DNA from 3 places in the Rhodoferax sp. ZS1R25 genome. Region 2 is predicted to be linked to each of the others. Evidence: predicted binding sites of a transcription regulator. Region 2 holds the regulator's gene; each other region holds the start of a gene.
What was found. The regulator sigma-54, encoded in region 2, starts transcription at its own class of promoters, with help from an activator protein. The targets are predictions, from matches to a motif close to TGGCANGNAANCTGCTTT.
Positions count from the first base shown of each region.

Region 1 (7,756 bases), on a different contig from region 2:
CCTGCTGACCCGGCTGGAGCCTCTGATGGCGAATCAGCCCGAACTCTGGGCACTGCGCGCCAATGCGGCGCAACGCCTGGGGCGCCACCAGGACAGCGTGCAGGCTTACACCACGGCCCTACAGTCCCGGCCCAACGAGCAGCGTTGGCTGCTGGGTGCTTCCGTTTCTCTGGCTGCGTTGGGTCAAACCACCGCGGCCGGTGAGATGGCCGACAAAGCCCGCGCGGTGGGCCCGGTGAGCAAAGAGGTGCAAACCTATTTGCGCCAGCAGGGTGTTCCGCTGGCGGACCGATAGCCAAACCGGGTTCTAGCCCCCGTGCTATATGCGCGGATAGCTATCAAAAATGTAGCAAGATCGACAAATTCAGGTGCTTGCTCGCAGCACCCGGCGGTACTGCATGGCCTCGGCCACATGGGCCAACCCGGTCTGGCTGGCACCCGCCAGATCGGCAATGGTGCGGGCAATCTTCAGGGTGCGATGGGTGCTGCGCGCTGACCAACCCAACTGGGCCGCGGCGGCCTGCAGAAATTTGGTGGCGGCCGCATCGAGCTGCGTGTGGGTGTCAATGTCCTGGCCGTTCAGTGCCTGGTTGGGCACGCCTTGGCGCTCCACCGCCAATGCGCGTGCAGTGCTGCAGCGCGTGCGGATGCTGTCGGTGGATTCGCCAGCGGGGCTGTCCAGCAGCTCGCGGGCGGGCAGGGCGGGTACTTCTATGTGCAGGTCAATGCGGTCCATCAGCGGGCCGCTGAGTTTGGACTGGTAGCGGTGCTGTAGGTACTCAAAGTTGCTGGACATTTATCCCCAACAAAATCAACGATCTGTGCAACAACTATGAAACGGCAGTTCACTGCCCTGAGCATAGTTGGTGCGAAAAACCTACAAACTACTCATAGTTACTGAACATGGCATCCGCAGAGTAGGAAGTTACCGTCGACGTGTGTAGGGGCGGACGTAAGTCCCGTCTTTCCTGTAGTACCCACGAACTTGGACCGGGCCGCAATAGGAACTCACACAAGGCGCGGGGCTTGACTCTCCTATGGCTACGCGGTACGTGGATACAGCCGCCGGGGTCTTGCAACGTAAGAAAGGGCCAACGGAAGTGCCGTCGCGCCTTACATAAGACGCCACAAAACTGCAGCCAGGACTTGATATGTAGCCTGAAGAGCCAGCGGATTTCGATGCTAAAAAGGGCGTGCAGTAGTAGCCAGACTCCATGACTGCACCATCCGCCGTGGCATGCTCAGCCTCGTATTTGCATACATCTGATCCAGTTGAGCCCTGTTGATCGTAAGCAGGATTCGGCTGTTGCGGCTTTGAAGCGCATGCGGCAAAGATCAATAAAGTTGCGATCGCGAGGGCAAGTCTCAGCATAGGCAGGAGAAAAAGTCGATTTTTGATCTTGCGGCACGCCTCTGTACATCCCCCATTCGGGTGATATGAGGGGGCGGCATACTTCCTGTCTTTGAGAGGGAGACCGGCGTTGTCATCGGCGCAGGTATCAAGCTGTTGATTCGAGCTCGGCCAGTTTTCAAGGCGCAGTACGGATTTAGCCTTGATATTGATGCCATTGATCCAGAGTACACCTTGGGAGATCTTGAGGCTCGAAAGAGAGAGATTCGGGTTCGACTTCAGCAAGAAGGACTTCTTGAAAAGAACAAGCGATTGACTTCACCTTGGGACTTCCAATCGGTATTGGTGATCGCCCCAGAAGACGGTGCCGGCCTCGGGGACTTCCAGAAAGAGGCAAAACGCCTAAGTGAGTTTGGTGTTTGTGACTTTGTATACGCATATAGCCGGTTTCAAGGGGATGGCGCATCAAAGGAGATCGTAGAGGCAATTAGCAGTGGGTTGGCACGAATGGGGAGAGCTTCCCGACCGGACGTGATTGTGATCAGTCGCGGTGGTGGTGCGACCAACGATCTTGCTTGGTTGAATGACTATGAGCTGGTGAGATTCATTTGTATGCAAGACATCCCCGTGTTTACGGGCATAGGACATGAGCGAGATTCGACCCTGCCGGATGAGGTCGCGAATGCTTGTTTTGATACACCCAGCAAAGTGATTGCGGGAATTGAGCAGAAGATCGCACGACGGACGAGAGAAGCCGGTTTGGCAGCTCATGAGATTTTTGCTCATGCTGATAGATCTATCCGTGAAGCTAGAACAAGCATACAGAGAGATGTTGTTCAAGTCGGGACCAGCGCAAACGCCGAAATTGCCCGTGCGCGTCACGGAAGCGCGCAAGGGATGAACAAAATTAGCCTCGCTTCGGTGCGCATGGTCAATATGAGCTCACGGAATGGTCTATCGTTGCTGACGGAGGTCCGCTCAACCGCTGTAGATCATCTGGCGTGGGCAGCGCAAAAAACACCTCAACTCATGTCGAGTATCCGTTCGTTTGCCCTGTCAGCGCTCGGCGAAGCACGGGCAAATTCAACCGTGGCGGCAAATGCGGTACTAGATCGCACTGGCGCCTCAGTAAGAGCTTGGGACTCAGCCGTCCGAGAGCAAATGCACCGTCTAGTAGAGCGCTCCGAGGGCTCCTTACGGCAAGCAAAGCGTAGTTCTCAGGCCTTAATGCGTGAAGTTGCAGGTCAGGGGCCTGAAAAAACGCTTAAGCGTGGTTTCGCAATTGCGCGCACTAAAGAGGGTGAGCCCATCACTTCTAAACTGCAAGCAAGTCAAGCATCCACAGTCAAAATGCAATTTTGGGACGGTGCCATCATCGCGCAAGTACAGACGACAAGGGAGGAAAATTAAATGACAGCTAGTTTCCGTGAAGCTTATGGTGTGCTCCAGGAGCACGCTGAAACCTTACGAAATCAGGATGAGCCGAACATTGACGATTTGTTGAAAATAGTCACTGAGTCCGTTGCGGCCTACAACGTTTGCAAAGAGCGTATTGATGCAGTTGAAGCGGCACTTAAGGCCGCATTAGACCAAGCAAATTTTGACTCTTCAGCAGGGACGGCTCCGGCGCACAGTTCGGAAGGCGCAGCTGGGGCCCGCGGGTCGAGACCTGTACCGCAGCGATTCGAAGATATGGACGACGACACACCGTTCTAAATTTTCGCGTGGCTTTAATCAACTTTGCCAGGCTGCCAGTAGTCAGCAGCCGCACGATTCCAATTGGGTGCGGATCTGGTGCTTGTCCCAAAGCCGGCTCAGCTTTGAGACGTTCACCATCTGGGAGTCCGACTTCGGTTATGCGGCCGAGAACTGCATAGTCTTCGCTTTCAATGAAAACGAACTCCCCAACTTGCCCACCAGGTACGCCGTAGCCACCCTCGGCAAGCTGCTGAAGAACTAGTTTGGTGGGTCTGGGTAGATCAAGGTCCTGCAGTTTCTTCGAAATTTTGGGCCTGGAGAAGACGGCCAGAAGAACACGCACTCCATCCCACCAAAGATGGCTGTGACTGAGCGGAACTGGAAAAACAATTGCACTGTTGCTCGAGGATCCACCTCGTAGCCAGACCCCTTTCTTCACCTTTGTTGCCTTGGGCGTAACCCCTAACAGGCAGGATTGGCAAGACGCGCACTCGGTAAGTGCGGCCTTTCTACTTCCATTTATGGTGAAAGGCTCGTGGCACCAGGGGCAAACATCCAAGAGCAGCGTCTTATGCTTGCTGCAAACAGTAGAAACGGAAAGTCGCCAGTGAGCTCTCCAATACGGGATCTCGTCTGTCACCAAGCAAGCCGGGCAGAGCATGAATCGAGGGCCTTTCACTGCCTTGCTGGCGCAGGCATTTAGTATCCAGCGACTGTTCTCTATTGGAGTAGAGACTGAAAGAAAAGTCATGTCTGCCTGCAAGGTGTGGAACTCAAGATCCTCCTCCGGGTAAAGAGACAAACGATGCAGCGCAGCTATCAAGTTCCATCGCGAAGGTTCAATGTCAATGGTGGCACGATGTGGAATCATCGTTCCCATGGGTGAGGTAGAGACGTACCCAGTATGGTCATCTGTCCACACAGGTTGTCTTCGAGTACCTAAGGCTTCGTTTTGGCAAGCAAGTTGATGGCTTGGTCTTTCCATCCGTGCAGACAGGCGAGCAGGGCAGCAACTTGGTCTTGTTTCCTGAGGCCAGTGTCATCAGTCCCAAGCAGTACGAACCGCAAAATGAAATGGATCTGGTCTTCAAAGACAAGCCACCAGTAGTCTTTGAGCCGCATGAAAAGCTTGCTGTCATCAGTGGCTCGATTCGCTTCCACAAGGTCAAGGCTATAAAAACTGAGGCCATCACATACCGCAGGCTTAACGATCTCTACATGAGCGATGAAGTTCGCAATCGGTTTGGTCTTGGTCTAAACCCCGCAGTTGATGAGCCGTGAGGTATTCCACAGGCTCAACGTCCATGGAAAGGCTCATTAACTTCGCACAATTTGGCTCAGTAACCTTGATCAAGGCGCAGTAACTATGAAAACCCACAGGTGCACCTGGTCCGGCGTACAACGACAGCTGTGCGTGGGTGAGCCCTGGTAACCACAGGGGCAGGGGTTCATGGCGGCTACCAGCTGGAAGCGCGCAGGGAACTCGGCGCGGCGTGCGGCGCGGGCAATCGTGATGCTGCCAGTCTCCAGCGGTTCGCGCAGGGCCTCCAAAGCGGCCCTTGCAAATTCTGGAAATTCATCTAGAAAAAGAACACCGTGGTGGGCCAGAGAAATTTCTCCCGGGCGCGGAGGTGACCCGCCTCCCACCAGAGCCACCGCACTGGCCGAGTGGTGCGGGCTGCAGGTAGGGCGCTGCCCCCAACGCTCCAGATCAAAGCGACCGCACAGGCTGCCAATGGCCGCGCTCTGCAGTGCTTCGTCGGTGTTCATGTCGGGCAGCAACCCGGCAAAGCGCTGCGCCAGCATGGACTTGCCAGACCCCGGTGGCCCCACCAAAAGCAGTGAATGCCCGCCCGCCGCCGCAATTTCCAGCGCGCGCTTGGCGCCGGCTTGGCCTTTCACGTCGGCCATGTCGGCGCCGCGCAGACGCAAACCGGGTGGGTTGCCGAGCACGCGCACCCAGCCGTCCGGGTCTTCGGGGGTGGGGGCGATCTCGGCGCCGCCGGGCGCAGGGGGCGGTGCAAAGTGGCGCACCACGTCCAGCAAATGTCGCGCCCGCACCACATGGGAGTCCGGCACCAGCGCGGCTTCTTCGGCGCTGTCGGGGGGGAGCACCAAACGGGTGCTGACTTGGGCGGTGCGCAAGGCCAGCGCCATGGCCAAAGCACCACGCACCGGACGCAAGGCACCCGACAAAGACAGCTCCCCGGCAAACTCATACTGCGCCAACGCGGCGCCGTCGATCTGCCCGCTGGCCGCCAAAATACCCAGCGCAATCGGCAAATCCAGCCGTCCAGAGTCCTTGGGCAGGTCGGCGGGGGCCAAATTGACGGTGATTCGCTTGTTATGGGGGAATTCCAGCCCGCTGTTCTGGATGGCGCAGCGCACCCGCTCGCGGGCCTCTTTCACCTCCACGTCGGCCAGGCCGACCAGGCTGAAGCTGGGCAAGCCGTTGGCCAGATGCACTTCGACGGTGACCTTGGCTGCTTCCAGCCCCAGCAGAGCACGACTCTGCACCAAAGACAAGCTCATAGCCCTATGCTCCCAAAACGGTGCGCCGCAAGGCAGTGCATGCGCACAGATTGCACCAGTTAAGTGCATGCTGTATTTATGTACAGTTATGTTACTCCAGTCCACGCTGCTTGGGGCGTAGCCTTGCGAAATACAGGGCTTTTTAACTTGGCATGGCTTCTGCTTTAGGGGTGTTATCTCCAGACCCGTGGAGAAGCAGACCAGCCAGACCCGGTGTCTGTATTCAACTGTTATCAAGCTGAGGTGAACACATGAAACTCGTAACGGCCATCATTAAACCGTTCAAGCTCGATGAGGTGCGAGAAGCCTTGTCTGGCATTGGTGTGCAAGGTATTACCGTCACCGAAGTCAAAGGCTTCGGACGTCAAAAAGGCCACACAGAGCTGTACCGCGGTGCGGAATACGTGGTGGACTTTCTGCCCAAGGTGAAGATCGAAGCGGCGATTGACGACGCTTTGGTGGACCGCGTGATCGAAGCCATCGAAGGTGCTGCCCGCACCGGCAAGATCGGCGACGGCAAGATTTTTGTCTACAACCTGGAACAGGTTGTGCGCATTCGTACCGGCGAAACCGGCAAAGAAGCGCTGTAACCCGAAAGAGAGCCAACAACATGAAAAAACTGCTTGCTTCCCTGGCCCTGGGCCTGAGCCTGCTGACAGCCGGGTCGTTCGCCCTGGCCGAAGACGCCAAACCCGCCGACGCACCTGTTGCTGCTGCACCCGCTGCAGAAGCCAAACCTGCTGACGCAGCTGCGGCCCCCGCCGCTGCAGCCGCCGCGCCTGCTGCTGCAGAGGCTGCCCCCGCTCCTGTGCCCAACAAGGGCGACACATCCTGGATGATGGTCTCCACCCTGCTGGTGATCTTGATGACGGTTCCTGGCCTGGCCTTGTTCTACGGTGGCCTGGTGCGCAGCAAAAACATGCTGTCCGTGCTGATGCAGGTCATGGTCACGTTCTCGTTGATCGTGGTGCTGTGGTTCATCTACGGTTACAGCCTGGCCTTCACGGAAGGCAACGCCTACTTCGGTGGACTGGATCGCCTGTTCATGAAGGGCATTTGGGACAACGCGGCTGGCACCTTTGCCAACGCGGCGACCTTCAGCAAGGGCGTGGTCATTCCTGAGATCGTGTTTGCCGCGTTCCAGGCGACCTTCGCCGGTATCACCTGCTGCCTGATCGTTGGCGCCTTTGCCGAACGTATCAAGTTCGCTGCGGTGCTGATGTTCATGGTGCTGTGGTTCACCTTCTCTTACGCTCCCATCGCCCACATGGTGTGGTTCTGGGCCGGCCCTGATGCATACACCAGCAAAGACGTGGTGGACAAGGTCAATGCCACTGCCGGTTACATCTGGCAATCCGGCGCGCTGGACTTCGCAGGCGGTACCGTGGTGCACATCAACGCTGCTGTGGCTGGCTTGGTCGGCGCGTTCATGGTGGGCAAGCGCATTGGTTACGGCAAGGAAGCCATGGCGCCTCACAGCCTGACATTGACCATGGTCGGTGCTTCTCTGCTGTGGGTGGGTTGGTTCGGTTTCAACGCCGGCTCCGCTCTGGAAGCCAATGGTTTCGCTGCTCTGGCCTTCATCAACACTTTCGCCGCCACTGCTGCTGCCGTGTTGTCCTGGTCTCTGGGTGAAGCCCTGCACAAAGGCAAGGCCTCCATGCTCGGTGCTGCCTCCGGTGCTGTGGCGGGTCTGGTTGCCATCACACCTGCTGCCGGCAACGTCGGTATCGGTGGTGCTTTGATCATCGGTCTGCTGGCTGGCTTCATCTGTCTGTGGGGTGTGACGGGTCTGAAGAAAATGCTGGGCGCTGACGACACGCTGGACGTGTTTGGCGTGCACGGCGTGGGCGGTATCTTGGGTGCGCTGCTGACCGGCGTGTTCAACTCGCCTTCCCTGGGTGGCCCCGGTTTCGTGGCTGACTGGGTGACAGCGACTGGCATCACGGCCGCTGACTACTCCATCGCTTCGCAAGTGTGGATCCAGACCAAGGCTGTGCTGATCACCATCGTGTGGTCCGGCGTGGTATCCGTGATCGCCTTCAAGCTGGTGGACCTGACCATCGGTCTGCGTGTCAGCGAAGAAGACGAACGCGAAGGCCTGGACATCACGTCCCACGGCGAAACCGCTTACAGCCGCTAATCCTCAGGATTCGGTTACGAACCAGTTTCAAT
Region 1 is NZ_JBWMAZ010000001.1:82,210-89,965, reverse strand. It holds gene AC097R_RS00410 (RodZ family helix-turn-helix domain-containing protein) at 1-295, shown strand, start outside; partial or broken gene AC097R_RS00405 (magnesium chelatase subunit ChlI family protein) at 365-766, opposite strand; gene xseA (exodeoxyribonuclease VII large subunit) at 1,451-2,761, shown strand; gene xseB (exodeoxyribonuclease VII small subunit) at 2,762-3,067, shown strand; partial or broken gene AC097R_RS00390 (TniQ family protein) at 3,621-3,929, opposite strand; gene AC097R_RS00385 (hypothetical protein) at 4,022-4,330, shown strand; partial or broken gene AC097R_RS00380 (YifB family Mg chelatase-like AAA ATPase) at 4,403-5,581, opposite strand; gene glnK (P-II family nitrogen regulator) at 5,833-6,171, shown strand; gene AC097R_RS00370 (ammonium transporter) at 6,192-7,724, shown strand.
Region 1: a site for sigma-54 is predicted at 5,730-5,747, ahead of glnK (P-II family nitrogen regulator). Genes of this name have one in related genera too.

Region 2 (7,756 bases):
TTCCAGTGGCTGGCCAGTTGGTTGAAGAAGTCCACACCTTCGTCGGTCTGCGCGAGTTCGCGTGCGCCAAAGCGGGCACCTTCGCCTTCACCGGCTACGCCACCAATGCCAATACGCTCGCCATAGGGCGGGTTCAGCACCATCACGCCGCCGCCTTCAATCGGCGGCATGCGCTGCAGCGCGTCGCCACCGCGAAACTCAATCACATCGGCCACGCCGGCGCGTTGCGCGTTGCGCTGCGCAAAGTCCACCATGCGGTGCGACACATCGCTGCCGTAGATCAGCGCAGTCTGGCCCGGCTCGGGCTTGACCACATTCGCTGCGGCCTCGGCCTTCATGTCCGCCCACTCCTGCGAACGGAAGGGTCGGTATTTTTCGAACGCAAAGCGGCGCAGCGAACCGGCCGCGATGTTGCAGGCAATCTGCGCGGCTTCGATGGCCACCGTGCCGCTGCCGCAGCAGGGGTCGTACAGCGGCATCAGGTCGTCCTCACCCGAGGCCCAGCCGCTGGCGGCAATCATGGCCGCGGCCAGGGTTTCCTTCAGCGGTGCGTCGCCCTTGTCCTCGCGCCAGCCGCGCTTGAACAGCGGCTCGCCCGAGGTGTCGACGTACAGCGAGCAGCTGTCGGTGGTCAGGTGGGCATAGATGCGCACATCGGGCCACTGCGTGTTCACGTCGGGGCGCACGCCGCCCGCCACTTCGCGGAAGCGGTCGCACACGGCATCCTTCACCTTGAGCGCGGCAAAGTTCAGCGAGGTCAGCGGGCTGTGCTGCGCCGTCACCTCGACCTTGATGCTTTCCTTGGGCGTGAACCACTGCTCCCATGGCACCTGCAGGCCGGCGCGGTACAGGTCCTGTTCGCTGCGGTATTCGGTGTACGACACCAGCACCAGCACGCGCTGCGAGAGGCGGCTGTACAGGTTGAGCAACATGGCATGCGCGAACGAGGTGCGCACGGCCACGCCACCGCGCTGCTTGGTCACGCAGCCGGGCGGCAGACCGGTGATTTGCAAAATCTCCGGCGCCAGGTACTCCTCCACGCCGGCGGCGCAGGGGAGAAAAAGGGTCAATTGGTTCATAGCGCTTTGCGGAGTGAGGCGGGGGCAATCTTCAGCCCCTCGCGGTATTTGGCCACGGTGCGCCGGGCGCATTCGATGCCCTGCTCCTTGAGCATGTCAGAGATCTGGTTGTCGCTCAAGGGCTTCTTGCTGCTCTCGGAGGCAATGAACTGTTTGATGAGCGCGCGCACCGCGGTGCTGGAGGCATTGCCACCGCTCTCGGTGCCCAGGCCAGAGCCGAAGAAGTACTTCAGCTCAAACGTGCCAAACGGCGTGGCCATGTACTTGGCCGTGGTCACGCGGCTGATGGTGGACTCGTGCAGGCCCAATTCGTCGGCAATCTCGCGCAGCACCAGGGGGCGCATGGCCAGCTCGCCATGGGTGAAAAAGTTCTTCTGCCGCTCCACAATGGCCGTGCTCACGCGCAGGATGGTGTCAAAGCGCTGCTGGATGTTCTTGATGAACCAGCGCGCCTCCTGCAGGCGTTGCTGCAGCGCCGCGTGGCCAGCACCGTCGCGGCCACCGCGGTGGTTGCGCAGCACATTGGCGTAGATGTCATGCACCTTGAGGCGTGGCATCACCTCGGGGTTGAGCTGCACGCGGAATTTGGGAATGCCACCGGCCTTGCCGATGGCCACCACCAGCACGTCGGGCACCACGATGTTGCGCTCCACGTCCACAAAGCGCCGCCCGGGCTTGGGTTCCAGCCGTGCGATGAGCGCGATCGCTTCGCGCACCAGCGCGTCGCTGCCCACGCCCATTTGCACCAGGCGCTTGATGTCGCGCCGCGCCAGCAGGTCCATGGGTTTGCTGCAGATGCCCAGGGCCACCTGCAGCAGCTCGGCACGCTCGTCCTCACCATCCACTTCAGCTTGGGCCAGCAAGGCCTTGACCTGCAAACGCAGGCACTCGCCCAAGTCGCGCGCGCCCACGCCCACGGGCTCCAGGCTGTGCAGCAAGCCCAGCGCCACGGTGAAGTGGTGCACCAGGTCCTGCAGCTGCTCTTCGTCGCCGGGGTTCAGGCTGCGTGCCAGCTCTTCCAGCGGGTCTTCCAGGTAGCCGTCGTCGTTGAGTGATTCGATGAGGAAGCGCAGCGCGGCCGCGTCGGTGGCATTGGTGCGCAGGCTCAGCGCCTGGCGGTGCAAAAAGGCCTGCAGCGATTCGGCAGAGCGCGCCAGCTCGGTGGCGTCTTTCTCCTCGTCGTCGCCCAGGTTGTTGGCCTTGGCTTTGGCGTCCACCCCCCACTCGCCATCGTCGGGCATCATCTCGGTGGTGCCGTCGCCTTCCCAGTTGGGCTCGTCGCTGCTGCTCAGCGGCGTGGCTTCTTCGTCATTGCTGCTGGTACTGGTCGAGGTGGCGTAGTCGGCCACCGCACTGGGCGCGTAGTCCACCTCGCTGCTCTCGGACAGTCGGTCGCCTTCGCTGACCGTCGCATCTACTGCGTTCAGCCCAAAGTCCTCGCGCTCGGCCCGGTCCTCGGTCAGCTCCAGAAACGGGTTTTCGTCCAGCATCTGCTCCACCTCCTGGCTCAGCTCCAGCGTAGAGAGCTGCAGCAGACGGATGGACTGCTGCAACTGGGGCGTGAGCGCCAGGTGTTGGGAGACGCGTAATGAAAGACCTTGCTTCATTACATTTTGAAATGCTCACCGAGATAGACACGGCGCACATCGGCATTGTTCACGATCTCGGAGGGGGTGCCTTGCGCCAGCACATGGCCGTCGCTGATGATGTAGGCGTGGTCGCAAATGCCCAGGGTTTCGCGCACGTTGTGATCGGTGATCAGCACACCGATGCCACGGCCCTTGAGGAAGTTGATGATGCGCTGGATCTCGATCACCGCAATCGGGTCGATACCGGCAAACGGTTCGTCCAGCAGGATAAAGCGCGGCCGCGTGGCCAGTGCGCGCGCAATCTCCACACGGCGTCGCTCACCACCCGACAGGGCCAGCGAGGGCGACTCGCGCAGATGCTCCACGCGCAGGTCTTGCAGCAGCGCGGTCAGGCGCGCTTCAATCTCGGCCGACTTGAGCGGCTCGCCCGCCTCGTCGCGCTGCAGTTCCAGCACGGCGCGCACGTTGTCTTCGACATTGAGCTTGCGAAAGATGGACGCCTCTTGCGGCAGGTAGCCCAGCCCCAGGCGCGCGCGGCGGTGGATGGGCATGTGCTCGATGGAATGGCCGTCAATCGTGATGTCGCCCGCACTGGCGCGCAGCAAGCCCACGATCATGTAGAACGAGGTGGTCTTGCCCGCGCCGTTGGGGCCCAACAGGCCCACGACCTCGCCAGTGCGCACGGTCAGCGACACATCTTTCACCACCTGGCGCTTGCCATACGACTTTTGCAAATGCCGGGCTTCCAGCCGCCCGGTGCTGGTGTCCGGGGCTTCTTGGGTGGGCTCGCTCACTGGGCGGCCTTCTCAAGTTGCGGCGTGGCGCGCAGAGTGGCACCGGGTTGAGGCGCGGTGGCAGTTTCGCCTTCGGGCTTGGGCGTCAGCATGGCGCGCACACGGCCGGCCGGCGCCGCAGCGGTCTTGGGGGCGCCGTCCACGGTGAATTTGTCGCTGAGGTTTTCGTACAGGATGACGGCACCCGTCACCTCGTCGGCCAGCGTGGCGCCGCGCAGGCGGCGCAGCTGGGCTTTTTTGACAAAGCGCACAGTGTCGGCCTTGCCGTCGTATTCGATGGTGTCGCCATCGCCTTCGATGAACTCATCCAGGCCTTCACGCTTTTGCCGGAAAAACGCCGGCGTGGCGACCGAGCCGGTGACCAGACCGTACTGGTAGCCATCCGGGTCCTGGCGCACCTCGATCTGGGCGCCGCGGATCAGGATGCTGCCCTTGGTCAGCACCACATGGCCGGTGAAGACGCTGACCTGCTTGATGTCGTCGTAGCGCAGGGCGTCCGCCTCCACATTCATGGGCTTGTTTCGGTCGGCTTTTTCGGCCCACGCAAGGCCGCCTGCGCTGGCAAACACCAGCGACACAGCCACAGACAGGATGGTTTTTTTCATAAAGGCACGAAACTTGCTCGAAAAGCGCTTCGGCCATTGTACCGAGCGCTTTGCGCATTTCGCGCCTTGGCCGACTCAGCCGTCGGCGTTAATTTTGGTGATGAGCACCTGCAACACGTCTGCAGCGCGGTCGTTCTCCACCTGGCAGGTACCCGCATTGGCATGGCCGCCCCCGCCGTAGCTCAGCATCAGGTCGCCAATATTGGTCTTCGAGCTGCGGTTGGTGATGGACTTGCCCGTGGCAAACACAGTGTTTTGCTTCTGCAGGCCCCATAGCACGTGGATGGAGATATTGGTCTGCGGGAACAGCGCGTAGACCATGAAACGGTTCACCGCAAAGATGGTGTCCTCATTGCGCAGGTCCAGCACCAACAGGTTGCCATGCACGGTGGAGCAGCGCAGCAGTTGCTCCTTGGCCTTGGCCGCATGCTCAAAGTACAGGTCCACACGCTCCACCACGTCGGGCAGCTGCAGGATTTCGTCAATGCCATGGTGGCGGCAGTACTGGATCAAATCCATCATCAGCTGGTAGTTGCTGACGCGGAACTCGCGGAAGCGGCCCAGGCCGGTGCGCGAATCCATCAGGTAATTCAGCAGCACCCAGCCGGTGGGAGTCATGATTTCGTCGTGGCTGAAGCGGGCCGAGTCCCCCTTGTCCACGGCTTCCATCATGTCGTGGAAGCGCGCCGGGAAGCGGTTGGCACCACCGTAGTGGTCAAACACCACGCGCGCGGCCGAGTCGGCGTCGGGCAGGATGATGTGGTTGGGGCGCTCGCCAGTGTTGCGCACCGTCTCGGACTCGTGGTGGTCAAAGGCCAGGTGCACGCCGGGCACGTACGGCAGATTGGTGGTGATGTCCCGATCGGACACCTCCACCTTGCCGTCCTGCATGTCTTTGGGGTGGACGAACTTGATGTCGTCGATCAGGTCCAGCTCGTTGAGCAGGACGGCGCACACCAGCCCATCAAAATCACTGCGGGTGACCAGCCGGTACTTCTGATGTGCCATGGGAAGACTCTCCACAAAGGGGTTGAATGACAAATCATTCTAGCCCTGTGGAATACCTCTGCGGCCTGCGCAGAGGCGTGTTTTTAGCGGGCGGTGCGCGCCTGGACGATCAATGCGTCCACGATCTGCAACGCGCGCTGCATGTTGCCGGCAATGGAGCCATCGGTGTAGTAACGGCCGGCCACGCCCAGGGCAGGCACGCCTTCCACCTTGTAGGCGTTTTGCAGCTGGGCGGCCTTGGTGGCCTTGGTGGCCACGCTGAACGAGCCGTACTGCTCAACAAACTTGGCCTTGTCCACGCCCTGCTTGGCCACCCATTCGACGATGGCATCGCCACCGCTGAGGTTTTGCTTCTCGGCGTGGATGGCGGCAAACACCTTGGCGTGCAGCTTCTCCACCAGGCCCATGGCTTCCAGCGCGTAGTACAGGCGCTGCTGGGGCACAAAGCTGTCCTGGAAGGCCACGGGCACGCGGCGGAAGGACACGTCTTTAGGCAGCTTGGGGATCCAGGCTTGCAGCGTGGGCTCGAACGCATTGCAGTGCGGGCAGCTGTACCAGAAGAACTCAACAACCTCGATCTTGCCGGCGGGTGCTTCCACCGGGGCACGGGGGTCCACGGGCTGGTAATCGGTGCCGGGCTGCGGGCCTTTGGCCTGGGCCTGGGCGCTGCTGGCCCACAGGGCGGAGGATGCAAAGGCGGCGCCTGTAGCGGCTTGGGTAAATTCGCGACGTTTCATGGGTTCAAAAGCTCCAAAGTGCTCGGATGTGAGTGGAGGGGGTGGAAAAAAGTTCCAGCGCGGCCTAGCGCTGCACGCGCACCAGGGCGGTTTCCAGACCGCTCTTGTCCAGCTTGTCTTTGGCCTTGTCGGCATCGTCCTTTTTGTCAAACGGTCCCACGCGCACGCGGAACACCGGGCGGCCCGACTGTTCGCGTTCGGAAATCTTGGTCTCGATGCCGCTCAGCGACAGCTTGGCGCGATGGGCCTCGGCGTCTTCGGCCGTGCGGAAGGCGCCCACTTGTACAAAGTAGGAGAACGCGTCGCCTTCGGTGGCGGCACCTGCCTTGGCCTTGGCCAAGTCACCCAGCGGATCGGCCGACACGGCAGGCTTCAACTCGCCCTTGGCATCCGGTTTGACGGCGGTCTTGGCGTCTGCCTTGGGGTCGGTTTTGGCTTCCGCCTTGGGGTCAGTCTTTGCGTCAGGCTTGGCAGCCGTTTTGGCGCCGGACGCGGCAGACGCCGGTGCCGTGGCCGTGGGCACGGCGGGGGCCGGGTTCTTGCCGTAAAGCAGCGCGTTGGGGTCCCAGTTCTTGTTCTTCTGGGCTTCGGCTGCGTCCTGGTCGGCGCTGCGGCTCTGGCTCTTGTTCATGAACGGCACGGGCACCTTGGTGACGTACACCGCCACCGCCAATGCAGCCCCCAGGCCCACCACCACGCCCACAATGAAACCCACAATGGTTCCGCCACGTTCAAACTTCATGCGCTGCTTTCTCTCTCTTAATCAGTCTTAATTCGTGGGGGTCAGAGCACCTGCTACGCAAGTGGTCTGACCCCCAGACCTCACATTTTTTGCGGGGCACTCACGCCCAGCACAGCCAGGCCATTGTGCAACACCTGCGCCGTCGCCGCGACCAGCGCCAGGCGCGCCAGCTTCACCGCTTCGTCATCCACCAGGATGCGCTCGGCATCGTAGTAGCTGTGGTAGCTGGCGGCCAGTTCACGCAGGTAGAAGGTCACATCGTGCGGCGCCTCGTCGGCGGCCGCTGCGGTCAGCATCTCGGGGTACTTGGCCAGCAGGAGCATCAGGGCCTGGGCCTGCGGGCTTTGCAGCGCCGACAGGTCCACGCTCTTCAAGCTGCTCACGTCGCCACCCCAGGTCGCCAGCACCGAGCAGATGCGCGCATGCGCGTACTGCACGTAGTAGACCGGGTTGTCGTTGTTCTTGGCCACAGCCAGGTCCACGTCAAACGTGTATTCGGTGTCGGGCTTGCGCGAGAGCAGGAAGAAACGCACGGCGTCCTTGCTGGTCCACTCGATCAAATCGCGCAGCGTCACATAGCTGCCCGCGCGCTTGCTGATCTTGACCTCTTCACCGCCCTTGACCACGCGCACCATGGTGTGCAGCACGTAGTCGGGGTAGCCCTGGGGAATGCCCACGCCCGCCGCCTGCAGGCCGGCGCGCACGCGCGCGATGGTGCCGTGGTGGTCGGTGCCCTGGATGTTCACCACCTTGGTGAAGCCTCGCTCCCACTTGGCGATGTGGTAGGCCACGTCGGGCACAAAGTAGGTGTAGGTACCGTCCTGCTTGCGCATGACGCGGTCCTTGTCGTCGCCATATTCGGTGGACTTGAGCCACAGCGCGCCGTCCAGTTCATAGGTCTTGCCCGCGGCCTGCAAGCGCTTCACGGCGTCGTCCACGCGGCCGCTGGTGTAGAGGCTGCTTTCCAGGTAGTAGTTGTCAAACTTCACCGCAAAGGCTTGCAGGTCCAGGTCTTGCTCGTGGCGCAGGTAGGCCACGGCGAACTGGCGCATGCCGTCCAGGTCGTTGATATCGCCGCTGGCGGTGAACTCGCGGTCGTCGGACTTGACGGTCTTGCCCGCCAGGAAGTCGGCCGCAATGTCGGCGATGTAGTCGCCGTTGTAGGCCGCAGCCTTCTCGCCGCTGGGCCACTGCTCGTCACC
Region 2 is NZ_JBWMAZ010000004.1:72,274-80,029, forward strand. It holds gene AC097R_RS19900 (THUMP domain-containing class I SAM-dependent RNA methyltransferase) at 1-1,079, opposite strand, end outside; gene rpoN (RNA polymerase factor sigma-54) at 1,076-2,686, opposite strand; gene lptB (LPS export ABC transporter ATP-binding protein) at 2,686-3,462, opposite strand; gene lptA (lipopolysaccharide transport periplasmic protein LptA) at 3,459-4,067, opposite strand; gene AC097R_RS19920 (exopolyphosphatase) at 4,143-5,075, opposite strand; gene AC097R_RS19925 (thiol:disulfide interchange protein DsbA/DsbL) at 5,159-5,812, opposite strand; gene AC097R_RS19930 (SPOR domain-containing protein) at 5,877-6,554, opposite strand; gene argS (arginine--tRNA ligase) at 6,635-7,756, opposite strand, start outside.

Region 3 (7,756 bases), on a different contig from region 2:
ATACCAATTGCGCAGCGCATCGACCGCCGAGTTGGAGAGCACGCGTGCGCGTGCAGCGATCAGCGCGTGCTCCCATTGCGGCATCGGCGCGGCCGTGCCGTTGGCTGGCACACGCGCCTGCATGTCGGCCATGCGCTCGGTGGTGAGCGGGTGGCTGCGCAGGTAGGGGAAGCCACCCGAATCGTTGAGGCGGCTGGACTGTTGCAGCTTTTCAAACATGCTGACAAAGCCCTGCGGCGCAAAACCCGCCTGCGAGGCCACGCCAAAACCGACGCGGTCCGCCTCGCGCTCCATGTCGCGTGAAAAGTTGAGCTGGGTCTGGATCGCCGCAGCCTGCCCGCCCACGATCACGGCATTGGCCGCCCCTGGGTTTTTGCTGGCCGCAAGCGCACCCAAAATCATGGCCCCGATCAACCAGGGTGTTTGCTCGCTCTGGCGCGAGATCAGGCGCGCAATGTGCCGCTGCGTCACGTGGCTCAACTCATGCGCCAGCACCGCGGCCAATTCGTCCCGACTGGTGACCACCCCCACCAGGCCCAGATGCAGTCCCAAGTAGGCCCCCGGCAGTGCAAAGGCGTTGACGGTGCGGTCCCGCCCTAACAAGATGGTCCAGGCGTACTGCTCGTCCAGTTCAGGCGGCAGCTCCCCGCGCGCGCGCGCCGCAGTTAAGAGCTGCTGCCAGATGCCCTGCACGTACTCCATGATGACGGGGTCATCGAGATAGTCCGGGTCGCGGTACAGCTCGCGCGCTATGCGGTTGCCTAGGCGGCGTTCGGCGCTGGGGGTGATGGAGGCGGTGTCGCCGAGGTTGGGGAGAAAACTAGTGCTTACAGAGGCCTGCTGCGGCAATGCCGTGGCAGCGAATAGTGTCGCTATGCAAAGAATAGCTACTTGCGCATATTTCACGTGGAGTATGGAAGTTTTTTGACCCTGCAGGAACTAGAAAGAGTCAAGCGGCATAGTCGTCAGGACCTGTGCCGTGACGGGATCCAGAAATACGGTCCAGTATGATTTTCTACCTACCAGAGGCAAATAGACAACCTCGCTGGGTTTGCGACTAATTTTCGTCAATACCAACTCAATCTCCGCGGCATTGGCCGCAAATCGGAAAAGCAATTGGGTCGCAGGCTTGGCCTCTTTTAGAACGTCCGCTGTCGCCTCTTCATATGGACGCCAAAGGTCTGGACGAGAAGCTAACGACACACCCTGCAGCGCGGCAATAGTCGCATCCACGCGCTCTTTGTCACTCTTGAAAGGACGTACAGCGAGCAGTGTTGGACCGTCAATCGGTAACGCTTGGACCGAGCGTGGAGTTTGCGGCAACAAAGACTCGTCCACATCAATCGCTTGCACCACACGAAACCGGTCAATTTCAAACACCATATGCACGGGGCGGGCTACGGACACAGTCCATAAACCATAGCCCAACGCGGCCAACTGAAGTAGACCGGTCATTGTCAAATCTCGCCTCAATTCGGTGCGCGGCTTTCGGCGATTGAACACTGCCATAGTTATTAGTGGCCCAAGAAATACGTCTACGGTTACCACGAGCGTGAATAGCTCACGTCCGCCAGAAATCTCTCGGTAAGGGTATGGGTACCAAATGCCAAATACCAACAATGCGGCCAATGCAGCAATGCATAGGCTTAAACCCAAGTGAATCGCGCAAGCAACGAATCGATCGCGCCAAAAATGGGGAGAGTCAGAAAAGAATTGCATTGAACTCATAAGAATATTTCAAACTAAGCGCATCACAGTCGAAATATGAAGACCCGGTTTTACAACATCATGGAATTGATACAAGCCCAAGTACCGGATATTTGTCGTCTCGTAATTGCTGGAAATTGCCACTGGCTTCCGCATAAATATCGGCATGAAAGAGACTTTTAATGACTTGCAGTCGCTCACTTGCTTCAATTGGCCTACCGTTCAGCCCGAGTGCCAATGCAGCCCGAAATTGAACAGGCGCCCATGTGTATCGCTTGGCCATTCTGAGCAACAAGTCCACATCCTCACTCGACATTCCAGGTTCAGCGCGCAGACGCATAACATGCAAAATCCCGCCTAGCTGCGTAAGCAAATGAAGTTTAGGAACCTCATACTCTACAGGAGTCACTCCTATTCTTCGATTTTCAAATCGGTTGATGCGGAAATCTTCTTCTGCCTTCGAGTACTCATACCCCATAGTCAACAAAAATGGAGTCCACACACATACAAATGCAGGGATCAGCCATTTAGACATCTTGATTATCAATATCGGCTCAATAGCATCGGCATCGGCATCGATAGCACCCAATAATAGTGCAGCAACGACCAGAAAGTAGGCATACGTATGGGGGAGCTCCAATAGAGAATGCGTGGCAAGTGGAATCAACACGAAGAATCCACAGGTCGTGGTCACCTTGCCCTTACTGCTTTTAACCCTATTCCAAATCCACTGACCAGCCAGCGCTAGCGTTACTCCCCCGATCGGCATCCCAAGAAACAACAGCAGGTCCAGCACAATGTTGTGCGCATAGGCAGTCTGCTCAGCCCCCGGAAAAGCCAATGCCCCGGCTTGCAAGGCCGCAGCCACTTGCAGCCAGCCCCAGCCTATCCAAGGATGTTGAAGCAAGGCTGTTGTCAGTTGCATCCAAATCAAAGGGCGAGTGCCTGTACTGGCCATTTGATCGTGACCTAATGCACTCACACTCGGACCCCAAGTCCAATAGGGAAATGACATTGCTGCAGTCAGCAAAAAAAACAACCAAAGCCATACGACCAGACGATTCAAATTGTCACGGCGTACAGAACCACTCAAAACATGATGGGCCATCGCCAAAAGGACCGCGGCCAGTAGCGCCGTACGCGACTGGGTCAAGGTTAGGCCTAAGCCCAAAACAACCAAGATACCCCAGGTAACTGCCACACCAATTCTGGCACGGTACAACAACACTGCCGCCGCCACTGACCCCATAAGTAGCAACGTTGCAGCTTGATTGGGCTGGCCCACATTCGCACGTGGCCGACCATTGGGAAGCCCCTCTAGCACCCAATCGTTCATCGCCAACTCCACTTGGAGCCATTGTGACAATATCTGAAAAGTACTGATCAAACTTGCAAAAACCAACAATAAACAAAGCGATTCCAAAACCTCAGTACGTGGTTTTTTTTTCTGCCATTGAAAACCCCACATCCAGGCGCAAGCGACCATGCCAATGTACGCAATGACAACCAATACATCACCTAAAAAGACCGATTGGAAGGTCAGACCTTGCATGACTGCTGTTGAGGCAAGAACAAGTAACACACCAACACCAACGGGCAATTTGGCAACTGAATCGCCCTTACGCCAGCTGCCCCCTATTCCAATCAGAGCGGCAATAAAAGCAGGTACTTCTGTATGAAATGCTGTCCACGGCGGAAAATGGTCCGGCACGACCCAACACAACAACAATATAAAGAGACCCAATGCATTTGCCACCAACTCGAACTCCAAATGTAAAAGGGGCTCAGTGAGCCCCTTTTTAAAGTTTTTAGGTTTGTTTATGGAAGAAATGTACCGCTACCATAAGTGCCTGCAACCGTTGTATCTCGGCAAGAACCGGGCAAGTATTTTGGATTAACACCGGCCGTACCTGTTGCACTAACGGCAGTTGCGACAGTGGCGGAAGCAGGGCCACACAACCAAGCCGTCACATTTGTACCAATCGCCGTGAGCGGCGTACTTGGGGCCAGAATGATAGCGCCCGGACCCGTCGCCAGGTTGCTATTCACCCGAATGGCGCCAGTGGCGCTGGTCTGAATACGCGCCACATTGCCGGCCGCGGTAGATGTCTCACAGCCCCAATTTCCGGCAACAAATTGCGACGCAGCGCTGGTAGCAGTTTGAGCAATTTCAGAAATACTGGTCCGGCATTGCGATGCCGCCAAGATAACCTCAGAAAGCTTGGCTCGCACTGTGTAATCTTGGTACGCAGGCAAGGCCACAGCAGCCAAAATACCAATGATTGCAACCACAATCATCAATTCGATCAGGGTGAAACCCTTTTGCAATGCACGTTTCATATTGAACTCCAAAGGTAAGAATAGAGTTAAGCATGAGCATACTTCATGCCAATCTAAAAAGCCGACCCAAACAAGAAAACAGGAACAATATTGTCAATTAAAATCTAGCCTCAAAGGCATGAGAAGCCTGAATCGACCTCAACACGACATTTTTGTCTCCATTTGTGTGGCAATTACTTGATGCAGACCTGTCGAACCATCTTCAAGTCCGTCAGACCCATCATGATCTTCTCCATGCCATCCATCTTGAGGGTGCGCATGCCGCCCTCTACCGCTGCGGAGAACAGTTCTGCCACGCGCGAGCGCTCCTGGATGAGCTTTTTCACCAAATCGTCTGCCACCATCAACTCATGCAGGCCCACGCGCCCCTTGTACCCGGTCTTGTTGCATTTGTCGCACCCTACGGCTTTGTAGAGTTTGAGCTGACCGCCTTCGCCATAGGTTTGCAGCCACTTATCGACCATTTTCTTGCTCTCACCCGCGTAGTCCTGTTTCCAAGTTTGCGTGTGGCGTAACTCTTCGGCGTACTCAGCAGCGAAAAGGCGCATCTCTTCGGCATCCGGCACATAGGCAACTTTGCAATCACAGAGTTTCTTGGCCAAGCGCTGCGCCAAAATTCCCAATAGGGCATCTGCAAAGTTGAACGGGTCCATACCCATATCCAGTAAGCGGGTAATGGACTCGGGTGCAGAGTTAGTGTGCAGTGTAGAAAACACCATGTGGCCTGTGAGCGAGGCCTCCACGCCCATTGACACCGTTTCCTTGTCACGCGACTCGCCAACCATGATGATGTCTGGGTCGGCGCGCAAAAAGGCGCGCATCACTAGCGCGAAGTCAATTCCGGCTTTCTTGTTGATCTGAACCTGCCGCAAACCTTTTTGGGTAATTTCCACAGGGTCTTCAGCTGTCCAGATTTTGGTATCCGGTGTATTGAGAAACTTCAGGATGGAATGCAGTGTGGTCGTTTTACCTGAGCCTGTAGGCCCGCAGACATAAAACAAGCCGTAGGGTTTGCTCACGGTGGCTTCCAATCGAGACTTGTTGTGCGGCGTGAGGCCCAGCTTTTCCAGCGGAATCGGCTCGCCCGCGGCCAAAATCCGCATGACCACGTCTTCTACGCCACCGGAAGAGGGAATGGTCGCGACGCGCAACTCAATGTCTAGTGGCCCGTATTTCTTGAACTTGATTTTCCCGTCCTGCGGCTTGCGGCGCTCGGAGATATCCAGATCACACATGATCTTCAGACGGGTCACCATGGCCTGTCTGAAATGTGCAGGTACTTCCACGTAGGGCACTAGACTCCCGTCAATACGAAAACGTATGCCGGTCTTGAACTTGCCTGGCATGGGTTCGATGTGAATATCCGACACCTTTTGGTTGTACGCGTCGATAATGACCTTGTTAACAAACTTCACCAGCTCGTTATCCGCCGCGGCCGACTCCAGGGACTCATCATTGCTCCCATCGTCTATGGGCGCGCCGTCCATGTCGGCAAGCAACTGGTCAATCGTGCTGCTGTCAGACGCGGCACCAAACAACTGCGCCAACGTTTCGCGAAACTCGACAAGTGTCGTCACCCGGTAGGCAAACTTGGTAACGCGTGGAAACACCTGCGGAACGACCCGGGAGCCTTTGACCGCCTCTGGGTCCACACACATGATGACCAAACCATCCGGGGACTCCTCCAGCGGCATCCATTCTTGCTCTTCGATGAACTCACGCTTGAGAGCCCCTTGCAACATCTCCGATCGAATGCGCCCAGGATTGAAAGGCTCGTAGGGAACACCAAAGAATTTGGCAAGTGCACTCCCCAGTTGCGCTGGTTTGATGCTGTAGTCCGCCATCAGCCGTTGTTCCACTGACTGACCTTCGTGGCGGGCATCTTGCACGCACTGGGCGAGCTCATCTTCCGTGAGAATGCCGTCGGAAATTAAGCCGTCGTATTTGGTAGTCTTGCGCCGCACAGCACTCTCTGCGCCTTTGACACGCTGGCGAATCGCTGTGGCTAGCGTTTTGCACAACTCAGTAACACCGTCTACCTCAAGCTCTCCAAAGGGCTCATCACTTTTGTTGTTAATGACCTGCAAAACCCCATGCAGGGTTCCACCGTCCATGATCGGAGCCACCAACATTTGTTTCGTGCGATAGCCAGAGCGTTTGTCGACCTCCTTCAAGAACGTCAACGAAGGATGGATTCGCTTAAGCGCATCCTCGTCATAAACGTCAGGTAGGTTCAGCGCGGTTCGGCTGTATGCGGCGTAGCCTGCTAGGCTTTGCGGGGAGATAGGCAGCTTCAAATCACGGCTGCTGTTCAATCCCGTTTTGATTTTGGAAATAATCGCAGTTTGATCTTCTGTGACCGCGTACAAGGTCAATCGATCGGCGTTGAGCAGCTTGCAAATTTCCTGGCTGGTTTCCAGCATGATTTGCTCAAGCTGCTCTGTATCGTGAATGCGTGCTGTGACCTGGTGCAGTTGCCGGTAAAAAAGCGCCTCAAAGGTCATGCCTCTTTTTTTGGAAGGCAGCTTCTGCGACTCAAAAAAAGCCTGTTCGGACGATCGCTCGGCTCCACTGGGCTGAATAACCACGCTCATATCTCAAACTCCTGCCCCGCACGCAACCACCGTATGTCATGCGTCACATCCGGGCCGAAAGGCAGGGTCTGGTCGAATCGCTGTATCTCAGCCATGATCAATTCGGTTTCTGCTGGCTTGGTGTGGGTGATGTAAATGGGGAAACTTTTGCCCTTGCGAATGCAGTCCAGCTCCTTCGCCAGTGCACTCGGCGACAAATGCAGACTCTTGCGAGCCAATTCTTTTTCGCGGTTGCTGAAGGCCGTTTCAATGACCAACATGGCCACGTCCAGTTGGTTGATGCGCGTCCACAGGGCCGGGTTGCGCTCTGTGTCCCCCGTAAAGACCCAATGTCCAGCCCCCGCGGAGACTGCGAACCCCACCGCTGGCACCGTGTGCACGGCTGGCAGCACCTCAATGCGGCTCCCCGCTAACTCTAAAACCTGACCTACCTGTATTTCCACGAACCGAACAAACGGCGCTTGTACTGTTGGAATCCGTGAAAAATCGGGCCAAATCACATCGTTAAAAATGTGCGCTTTAAGGGCAGCAATCGTGCCAGGCAATGCGTAGATGGCAATTGGTGATTGCCGTTGCGATGCTACGGCATCGACCATCAACGGCAATGCCGCAATGTGATCCAAGTGAGAATGGGTCAAGAACACATGGTCAACCTGCCCCATTTCCTCCAGCGTCAGATCGCCCACACCGGTTCCTGCGTCCACCAAAATTTGGCGGCCCACAAGGAACGAGGTGGTCCGGCACTCTTGGGCGATGGCGCCCGAGCAGCCAAGTACGCGTACTTTCACAAAACGAGGCCCTATTTGGTTTCGAAGTTGGTGGCGCCGTCCCATTCAGGATCGAATGGGAGCAACCGCATAGAGGCTACTCGCTCAGAGTACAACTGGTAAAGGTATTTTTTGGCATTCATGCGCATCAGATTGATGAGCAGCACATCTGCCTGATCCCAATTTTGCGCCCTGTAGGCCTTCAGGAATTGCGCCCAAGTCTTGACCTCTTCCGCCACCTCGGCACTTACCCGCGCCAGCGGTGCCAGAGGCCAAAAGATCGCCACGGCTTGTTCCTTGCCCTTCACCCGAACCCGGTCCAGTTCCTGCCACGCGAAATCTGGCGCC
Region 3 is NZ_JBWMAZ010000001.1:614,658-622,413, reverse strand. It holds gene AC097R_RS02940 (M48 family metalloprotease) at 1-849, opposite strand, end outside; gene tfpZ (TfpX/TfpZ family type IV pilin accessory protein) at 940-1,719, opposite strand; gene AC097R_RS02930 (PglL family O-oligosaccharyltransferase) at 1,787-3,463, opposite strand; gene AC097R_RS02925 (pilin) at 3,526-4,047, opposite strand; gene AC097R_RS02920 (GspE/PulE family protein) at 4,221-6,641, opposite strand; gene AC097R_RS02915 (3',5'-cyclic-nucleotide phosphodiesterase) at 6,638-7,429, opposite strand; gene AC097R_RS02910 (CHASE2 domain-containing protein) at 7,441-7,756, opposite strand, start outside.
Region 3: a site for sigma-54 is predicted at 4,081-4,098, ahead of AC097R_RS02925 (pilin). Genes of this name have one in related genera too.